3 regions of the Pandoraea vervacti genome follow, and region 2 is predicted to be linked to each of the others. Evidence: predicted binding sites of a transcription regulator. Region 2 holds the regulator's gene; each other region holds the start of a gene.
What was found. The regulator sigma-54, encoded in region 2, starts transcription at its own class of promoters, with help from an activator protein. The targets are predictions, from matches to a motif close to TGGCANGNAANCTGCTTT.

Region 1: the regulator sigma-54 is predicted to act here: its motif matches at 1,343-1,360, upstream of glnA (type I glutamate--ammonia ligase).
Region 3: the regulator sigma-54 is predicted to act here: its motif matches at 1,812-1,829, upstream of UC34_RS11285 (circularly permuted type 2 ATP-grasp protein).

What each region holds. Positions count from the first base shown of each region.
Region 1 covers NZ_CP010897.2:2,259,038-2,262,315, forward strand. The annotation lists gene UC34_RS10280 (LysE family translocator) at 1-459, opposite strand, end outside; gene UC34_RS10285 (rhodanese-like domain-containing protein) at 506-973, opposite strand; gene glnA (type I glutamate--ammonia ligase) at 1,456-2,871, shown strand; partial or broken gene glnL (nitrogen regulation protein NR(II)) at 3,241-3,278, shown strand, end outside.
Region 2 covers NZ_CP010897.2:628,059-631,336, forward strand. The annotation lists gene hprK (HPr(Ser) kinase/phosphatase) at 1-67, opposite strand, end outside; gene ptsN (PTS IIA-like nitrogen regulatory protein PtsN) at 176-685, opposite strand; gene hpf (ribosome hibernation-promoting factor, HPF/YfiA family) at 868-1,224, opposite strand; gene UC34_RS02865 (RNA polymerase factor sigma-54) at 1,366-2,853, opposite strand; gene lptB (LPS export ABC transporter ATP-binding protein) at 2,948-3,278, opposite strand, start outside.
Region 3 covers NZ_CP010897.2:2,491,329-2,494,606, reverse strand. The annotation lists gene UC34_RS11290 (alpha-E domain-containing protein) at 1-313, opposite strand, end outside; gene UC34_RS11285 (circularly permuted type 2 ATP-grasp protein) at 357-1,781, opposite strand; gene UC34_RS11280 (ureidoglycolate lyase) at 2,188-2,757, opposite strand; gene alc (allantoicase) at 2,885-3,278, opposite strand, start outside.

The DNA of each region.
Region 1 (3,278 bases), 1.6 Mb from region 2:
CACGACCTCCACGTAACCGAGCGCCGTGACGCGCTCCAGATCGAGCAGGTTAGGCAGCAACGCGAAATAGAACACGACGACCTTTGGGTTACCCATGGTGACGGACAGACCGCCCAGAAACAGGCGCCACGATTTCTCACGCGGCGCGGCCGCCAATGGCTCCGTTGGCGGAATCGCCGGCGCGTTCCACATCTTCCACGCGAGGTAGAGCAGGTACGCCGCGCCTGCGTACTTGATCGCGAGGAACACACCGGAGAACGTATGGGCCAGCGCCGCAACACCGAGCACGGCAAGCGTGAGCCAAACGACGTCCCCGATGGCCACGCCCGCACTGAAGGCGACGGCGCCTTGCGTGCCACGTCCGAGCACGCGCGCCACAATCGCCGCGATGCCCGGGCCCGGCGTGCCGGCCCCGACGAACAAGGCGAGGGCAAAGGTCAACAAATGCGTCCATTCCATCTCGCGTCTCCTCGCGTTGATGATGATCAGACCTGTCCGAAAAGCATCATGCGCCCAGCCAAGGCAACCCGCGGAAGCACCAGCCGCTCACATGCTTGCGGTGACCGGCGCTGTCCTTGTCGCCTTCGAAGCCTTCCAGAATATCGAACGACTGCGTATAGCCCGCTTCGTAGGCAACCTTTGCGGCGGCTTTCGAGCGCGCCGCACTCCGGCACAGAAACAGCAACGGCGTCGTCTTGTCCGGCGTCTGGGACGCAAGCTGTTCGAGAAACTGTTCATTGGGCACGCCGCCCGGGTAGCGAACCCATTCGACATTGGCGTACTGCCCGTCCGGCACCTGGGGGCGCCCGACCCAATCGAGCTCCGCGCGCGTGCGCACGTCGATCAGCCGGACATTCGCGTCGGCCTTGAGCAGTTCCAGCGCTTCTTCCGGCGTGACAGCGCCGGCGTAGGTGAGTTGCCCCGCGGCGCGACGTTGCGTGGCTTGATCGAGGATGGCTTTGGCGCTTGTCATACGGTTGTGATCTCGCTAGTCGATGGTTGTCCTTCATTCTAGCGTGGGCCAAACGCAAGGTGCGTGTTTCGTAGCGTGGCCAGGGATTGGGACTCGTCCGGATATTCTGCGCTTCGCGCACAGCCGGGCGTGTGTGACGCATTATGTCGGTGCAGCGCGGCGCACAAGTTAGGGTCACGTCGCCGAGAAAAATGCACTCAAAAGGTGCATAATCCATCAATGCACCAATTTGGCGATGTTTTGGCGCAATTCGCACCGAAATGGAGAATTGACGCCCACGAGCGGGAATTCGGTACTACGCGCACCAGAATCGATTATTTCCTTAGAAATCAGTGGGCGAGGGTGAGATGCGGCAGGAAGTCGTGCGGCTGGCACGCTTCCTGCTTATCAACGACGAATCCGAACACGGAGTTCGTTAAGAGGGTGCGGCGACGCAGGCGATGAGCGCCAGCAGCGCCAGATTGAATCTTTCGGGAGATAGCATGAGCAAATCTGTGGCAGATGTGATGAACCTGGTTAAGGAAGAAGACGTCAAGTTCGTCGACTTCCGCTTTACGGACACGCGCGGCAAAGAGCAGCACGTCTCGGTGCCCGTGTCGCACTTCGACGCCGACAAGTTCGAGAGCGGTCACGCTTTCGACGGTTCGTCGATTGCTGGCTGGAAGGGCATCGAAGCCTCGGACATGCTGCTGGTGCCGGACGCCAACACCGCTTACATCGATCCGTTCTATGAAGAAAGCACGCTGGTGCTGACCTGCGACGTGATCGAACCGGCCGATGGCAAGGGTTACGACCGCGATCCGCGCTCCATCGCCAAGCGCGCTGAAGCCTACCTGAAGAGCACGGGCCTGGGCGACACCGCCTTCTTCGGTCCGGAACCGGAATTCTTCATTTTCGACTCGGTCCAGTGGAATACGGACATGTCGGGCACGTTCGTGAAGATCAATTCGGAAGAAGCCCCGTGGTCGTCGTCGAAGGACTTCGAAGGCGGCAACACCGGCCACCGTCCGGGCACGAAGGGCGGTTACTTCCCGGTCGCGCCGGTCGATACGTTCCAGGACATGCGCTCGGAGATGTGCCTGTTGCTCGAACAACTGGGCGTGCCGGTCGAAGTGCACCACCACGAAGTCGCTGGCCAGGGCCAGAACGAAATCGGCACGAAGTTCTCGACGCTCGTCGAGCGCGCCGACTGGACGCAGATCCTGAAGTACGTCGTGCATAACGTCGCCCACAGCTACGGCAAGACGGCTACGTTCATGCCGAAGCCGATCGTTGGCGACAACGGCTCGGGCATGCACATCCACCAGTCGATCTGGAAGGATGGTCAGAACCTGTTCGCCGGCAATGGCTACGGCGGTCTGTCGGAATTCGCGCTGTACTACATCGGCGGCATCATCAAGCACGCCCGCGCCCTGAACGCGATCGTGAACCCGTCGACGAACTCGTACAAGCGTCTCGTGCCGCACTTCGAAGCCCCGGTGAAGCTGGCCTACTCGGCGCGCAACCGTTCGGCCTCGATCCGTATTCCGTACGTTGCCAACCCGAAGGGCCGCCGCATCGAAGCGCGCTTCCCGGACCCGATGGCCAACCCGTACCTGGCTTTCTCGGCCATGCTGATGGCCGGTCTGGACGGCGTGCAGAACAAGATTCATCCGGGCGAAGCCGCCGACAAGAACCTGTACGACCTGCCGCCGGAAGAGGATGCAAAGATCCCGACCGTGTGTGCAAGCCTCGAACAGGCGCTGGAGTACCTGAACGAAGACCGCGAGTTCCTGACCCGTGGCGGCGTGTTCACGGACGGCATGCTCGATTCGTACATCGCACTCAAGACGGACGAAGCTCGCCGCGTGGCCATGACCACGCACCCGCTCGAGTTCGAAATGTACTACTCGCTGTAATCGAACGCCGCGCAGGGAATGCGCCGGCATGACGGAACGCCAGCGGCCGACCGTCATGCACGACAAGCACGGGGGATGGCCGCGGCCGTCCCCCTTTTTTATCCGTCGCACCAAATGGTCATGCATTCCCCTCTGGCTTCCCGTTTCCCGTCATGGCAGTGCGAAGCTGTCACGAACTTATCGCCTCGAACCTAGATGAAAAGTGTCCGCGCTGGTGAGAAAGGGCAGACGAAGCGAGCCGCGCACGCTGCCGCCGAGAATCCCGCTGCCACCGATTTGACGTCCGACGCTGCCGCGCCCGTGGCGGGGGCTCATGTGTCCGTGTTGCATGCGAGTGTCGACCCCTGGGAAGCGAAGCTGGCCGCGACCGGCATTCTGCCGGGGCTCGAAGCGCTGCCGACCGTGTT
Region 2 (3,278 bases):
ACGACAGACGCAGCGTCGCGGCGTTGTCGTCGAAAATGCTTTGCGCGTTGATGCCGGTCAGTTCCACCGCGTCGCCTCGTTCGGTTGGGTATGGGAGCTACTGGATTCGTCTGGGTTCGCGGTGGTTCGTGACGGATGGCGGTCCCATCGGGGTCGCCCGGGCCGCCCGGGCCGCTCAGGGCTGCCAGTTCGCGAGCGCGGTATGGATCTCGGCGGCGCTCGGCGCATTGATCAATGTCTCGCGCATCGTACGGTCGGAGAGCAACTGCGCAATTTCGGACAGGATCTCGAGATGTTGCTGGGTCGCCTGTTCGGGCACCAGTAGGAAAAACAGCAGGGAGACGGGCTGGCCGTCAGGGGCCTCGAAGGGAATGGCGTCTTCGAGGCGAATGAACGCAGCCATCGGGTGTTTCAGGCCCTTGATACGCCCGTGCGGAATCGCCACCCCTTCGCCGAGTCCGGTCGAACCCAGACGCTCGCGGGCGAACAGGTTGTCGGTGACCGTAGCGCGGGAGAGCGCGGCATTGTTCTCGAAGAGAAGGCCGGCTTGCTCGAAGACGCGCTTCTTGCTGGTGACGGACAGTCCAAGCAGGATGTTGGACTCAGGTAAGAGTTTGAATAAACGATTCATCTTGTAATGCGGGCGAACGCTTAGTCGCCCTCCAACCCCCGATTGACCTCGCATTATAGACCACCCGCCGCCGTGCTCGCGGCGAGACACGGAACTGGGCCGAACCATACAAAAGGGGCCGTTCAACGGCCCCGCGGTGGGTGATGCCAGACTTACGAAAGACGGATAAACGCTCGGGTGGTTCCTTACGGCTTTTCGTCAGTGTCAGTCGATGCGACTACCACGCCGGAACAGCCTTATTGCAGCGGCTCCGCCTCAGGAGGAGGCTGGTGGTGCTTGATCGCCTCGCGACCGTGATCCTGAACCTTATCCTTGTATTGCATTACCTTGCGGTCGAGCATGTCGATCAGCTTGTCGATGGCGGCATACATATTTTCGTCACACTTCTCGACGAAAATCTCCTTGCCCTTGAGATTGACCGTGACGCTCGCGTTCTGGCGTCCCGCCTTCTCCTTGGACTTGTCGACAGAAAGGATCACCTCGACGCTGATGACCTGATCGAAATGGCGCAACACGCGTTCGAGCTTGTTGACGACATATTCTTTCAGTGATGCGGTGACTTCGAGATGATGTCCACTGATCTGAAGATTCATAGCTGCTCTCCTTGCTGAAATGCCGAAGTGCAGGCCGCGTCGACGTTGACGCTGGCTGGCAGGAGCGCGAGCCATTGACGTGACGCAATGTCGCACTGCGGCGTGATGCCCCAGCGGCCAACATGGCGCACCAGGACTGTCCTACAAAGATTTGCGCAAGTTCACTGCGGGGATTCGCATGGCCTCGCGGTACTTCGCGACCGTTCGCCGCGCCACCACAAAACCTTGCTCTGCCAGCAGTTCCGCGATACGGCTATCGGAAAGGGGGCTCTGCGGGTCTTCTGCTCCTATGAGTTGCTTGATGAGTGCGCGGATAGCGGTCGATGACGCAGCGCCTCCGGCTTCCGTTGCCACGTGCGATCCGAAGAAGTACTTGAGCTCGAAGGTTCCAAATGGAGTGAGCATGTACTTACTCGTCGTCACCCGTGAAATCGTGGATTCATGTAAACCCAGCGTATCAGCAATCTCGCGTAAAACCAAGGGCCGCATGCCGATTTCACCATGCGTGAAGAAGTTCTTTTGACGCTCGACAATCGCCTGCGCGACCCGCAGGATCGTGTCGAAGCGCTGCTGAATGTTCTTGATCAGCCAGCGGGCTTCCTGCAATTGCTGTTGGAGGTTGCCGGTGCCCGGATCGTTCCGGTTGTTTCGGAGGATTCGCGCATACATTTCGTTGATGCGCAGGCGCGGCATGACCTCCGGATTGAGCTCGGCCGTCCAGCCGGTCCCCTGCTTGCGTACGAGCACGTCGGGCACGACGTAGTCGGCCTGCGGCGAGCCGTAGGCGGCGCCCGGGAATGGGTCAAGGGAGCGGATCAACTGGTGCGCGGCACGCAGCGCGTCTTCGCTCACCCCCAGCAGGCGGCGCAGACGCGTGTAATCGCGTGCGGCGAGCAATTCCAGGTGATCGGTGACGATACGCAGCGACAACGTGCGCACATTGCTGGCCGGCAGACGCTGCAGTTGCAGACGAAGGCATTCGGCCGGGCTGCGGGCACCCACGCCTGCGGGGTCGAAGCTTTGCAGCAACGCGAGCGCCGCGTTGATCTCTTCGGTCTCCAGCGCCAGTTCCTCAGGCATCTCCGCCTGAATCTCGTCGAGCAGGGAGCCGAGGTAGCCGTCTTCGTCGAGCGATTCGATCAGGAATTCCACCAGCGCACGATCGCGCGGGCTGGCTTTGGTCAGGCGTAATTGCGCGAGCAGGTGTTCACGCAGGTTGGGGTGATCGACGTGCAACTGGGGGCGGGCGTTGTCGTCGTCATCCGACGCACTGCCCGAGCGGGCGAAGTCGTTCAGGCTCCAGTCGCCGCCGGTGTCCTGGGCGTTGTCGTCGAAGCGGGCTTCGCCATCGAGTTCGCGGGCCTCGTCGCGGCCGTTGGTCGACTCGCCGCTATCGTTCGAACTGCTGGACGACGTGCTCCGTTCGTTGCGCAGCGACCCGTCGGTGCCGACCCGAACCGAGCCAGCGAGCCAATCGTCCTCGCGTTCGAGCATCGGGTTCTGGGTGAGCGCGTGTTCGACTTCCTGTTGGAGTTCGAGCGTAGACAGTTGCAGCAACCGGATCGATTGCTGCAACTGAGGCGTGAGGGTCAGGTGCTGCGAGGTGCGGAGTTGAAGAGTGGGTTTCATAGCGTGTCTCGCCTTCATTGTAGAGGCTTTGTCACGCCAACGGAACCGGCCCTGCCTCCTATCGGTGGCAGGGTTTACATGCGTAAAATTTGCTTTACATCCGGAAATTTTCGCCCAGATACACGCGACGGACGCTTTCGTCGGCGACGATCTGGTCAGGCGTGCCGGCGGCGAGCACCGAGCCTTCGCTGATGATGTAGGCGTGATCGCAGATACCGAGCGTCTCGCGCACGTTGTGGTCGGTAATCAGGACACCGATGCCACGGTCCTTCAGGAAGCGCACGATCCGCTGGATTTCCAGCACGGCGATCGGGTCCACGCCCGCGAACGGTTCGTCGAGCAAAATAAAACGCGGTTGCGTGGCGAGCGCGCGGGCGATTTCCACGCGGCGCCGCTCGCCCCCGGAGAGCGACATCGCAGGATTC
Region 3 (3,278 bases), 1.9 Mb from region 2:
CGATGCTCGACGGGTTGTCCCGATCGCGCACGACGAAGTCGAGAACGTTGGCGCGCGTGGCGCGTGCATGCTTGCGATCGAAGGCGGGCTCCAGTTCGGAGATGCGCAAGGTGGCGCGCCAGCCCGCCTCGTTTTCGATGTGGCCGGCAAGCGCATGCGCCATGTCGGTGTCGTCTTCGTCGTCGACGGCTTCCATGGCCGCCTGCGGCAGCAACAGGTTTTGCAGATTCACGTCGAGCAGACGCGCAGTATTCTCCGCCCGCTCCATGTAGCGGGCCATCCAGAACAAGTGGTCGGCGGTACGGCTGAGCATGATGGCTTCCCGATGGTTTTCGTTGTCTCTGGCCGGACGTCCGTTATTTCTCCAGCACCCAGGTATCTTTCGTTCCTCCCCCCTGCGAGGAGTTGACGACGAGCGAACCCTCGGTGAGCGCAACGCGCGTGAGTCCGCCCGGCACCATCGTCACGCCTTTGCCGGACGACAGTACGAACGGACGCAGATCGATATGCCTCGGTGCGATGCCCGCTTCGACGAAGGTCGGGCATGCCGACAGCGCCAGCGTGGGCTGCGCGATATAACCATCGGGTCTGGCGATGAGTCGTTGGCGGAAGGCCTCGATCTCGGCTTTGGTCGACGCCGGTCCCACCAGCATGCCGTAGCCGCCGGCGCCGTGGACTTCCTTGACGACAAGTTCACCGAGGTTATCGAGCGTGTAGGCGAGATCGTCGGGACGACGGCACTGGTAGGTCGGCACGTTGTTCAGAATGGGCTTCTCGCCAAGGTAGAACTCGATCATGTCGGGCACGAACGGGTAAATGGACTTGTCGTCGGCAACGCCGGTGCCAATCGCGTTGGCCAACGTGACACGCCCCGCCCGATAGACGCTCAGCAGGCCTGGCACCCCGAGCGTGGAGTCCGCGCGAAAGGCCAGCGGGTCCAGAAAATCATCGTCGATACGTCGGTAAATGACGTCCACGCGCTTGGGGCCGTTGGTGGTGCGCATGTAGACGAGGTTGTCCTCGACGAACAGGTCTTGCCCTTCGACAAGCTCGATACCCATTTGCTGCGCGAGGAACGCATGCTCGAAATAGGCCGAGTTGTAGATGCCCGGCGTCATGACGACGACCGTGGGATCGTCGACGCCCATCGGGGCTACCGCGCGAAGGTTGTCCAGCAACAGGTCGGGATAGTGTTCGACCGGTGCGATGCGGTTTCTGGCAAATAGCTCCGGGAATAGCCGCATCATCATCTTGCGGTTCTCCAGCATGTACGACACGCCGGACGGCACGCGCAGGTTGTCCTCCAGAACGTAGAACACGCCGTCATCGCCCGTGCCCGCCCTGACGACGTCCACGCCCGCAATATGGGAATAAATGTCGCCGGGAACGTCCACGCCCTGCATCTCCGGACGGTACTGTGCGTTCTTGAGCACCTGCTCCGCCGGAATGACGCCCGCGCGAAGAATGTTCTGATCGTGATAAACGTCGTGGATGAATTTGTTCAGGGCTTCGACGCGTTGACGCAACCCCGTTTGCAAGGTCTGCCATTCATGCGCCGGAATGATTCGGGGAATCAGGTCGAAGGGAATGAGACGTTCCGTTCCCGCTTCGTTTCCATACACGGCAAACGTGATGCCGACCCGCCGGAACGCCAGATCGGCCTCGGCGCGCTTGTGGTGCAGGACATCGTCCGTCTGACATCGGAGCCAATCGTCAAACCGCCGGTAGTGCGAGCGCGTCGCCCCTGTGATGCTCGCCATCTCGTTGTAGCTCTCGACCATACGCTTCTCCGCAGATTGCCGTGTCGAGATCGAGCAATATCCATGCCCGAGCTGTTGTCACCCTTTGCGCACGTTTTCGGTGCGACGCGCCTGACAAGCCTCCCCTGCACCGCCAAAACGCCCGCGATGCACCCAATCGCGCCGTCAAAGACGCACCACTTCGGTGATTCGAAGTATAGGAGCTGTTTTTTGGCGAAGACGCTTGTGTTTACCCCGGTTGGCGTGCGACCGCAGCATCCGCCAACCGTGCCCTGCCTGGTGTCCTGCTTCATGTCCTGCCTCGCGCGCTCGCCCGTTTTGCCTCCGCAAAGGAAAAACGCCGGGCTTGTGCCCGGCGCTCTCTATTCCTGCCCCGTCTGCCTTCTCTGCCTTGTCTACCTTGTCTGCTCCGTCCGCTCCGGCTGAATCACGCCGCTTTCGGTCTGGCCTGTACGGCGTCCAGTTCGGCCTGCGTGAGCCAGTACGTCGAGGGCAGATCCAGTTCGTCGCAGTTGTGCCCGTCGCCGCCCCGATCCACGACGATGAAGTCGCTCACCTCGTGCAACGCGAGCAGCGGGTGGTGCCACACGCCCCTGGCGTAGTTCACACCCTGCCAGCCATCCGAGACGAACGCGCGGATCCGGCTCACGTCCAGCTCGCCCGCGGGCGCAACGACGACCAGATACGGCGTGGTCTTCAATGGGATGAACGCCTGACTGCCCAGCGGGTGACGCTCCAGCATCTTCACCTCGTACGGCAGCTGCCGCGGCTGACCTCGGAAGACGTTGACCAGCGTGCGCCCGCCCTCCGGGCCCAGGTCCACCGTCGCCAGATCGTGGAATCGCTCGGTCGTGCCGCCATTGATCGCGAAATGCTTCGCCCCTGCCAACTCGATCACGTCGCCGAACGGCGCAAATGCCTCGCGCGTGAGTCGCTCGATCTTCAATGCCGGTGATGCCGTATCGGACATATCGCACATATCGCGCACATCGCGCATACCCTGCTCCTTTTTTGCCTTGTTCGTTGCGCCCCCTCGCGCCGCGCGTCGATCGTCTGTCGTCGACTGCGAGAGGGCGTAGTGCTGCCACTTTCCTGCTATTTGCCTGCTAATTCCGCCATGCGGCTTATGCCGTCTTCTCGCTCAGGCGCCCCCACAGCCGCAGACGCGACACCCCGCCATCCGGAATGATGTTGAAGCGGATGTGCGTGATCGCGCCCAGCTTCTGCACCGGCTCGTCGAAAGTGAATTGCCTGTCCATCGCGAGCTTTTGCTCCGGCAGCAACACGGGCCAGAACATCGACTGCGTGATGAGCGACTGCTCGGTGCCGCCCGTGACGAACGCGGCCTGAATCGAGCAGCGGTCCGGGAAGTTGCCCTTGAAGTGCGCCGTGTCGACTTCGATCTTGCTGATCTCGCCCGGCTGCGCGAGCGCGATGATGGCCCAGTCGTTGCCCGGCTCGCGACGACGGCGTGTCTCCCACCCGTCGCCCATGTTCACGCCGCGCCCGGGCATCAGC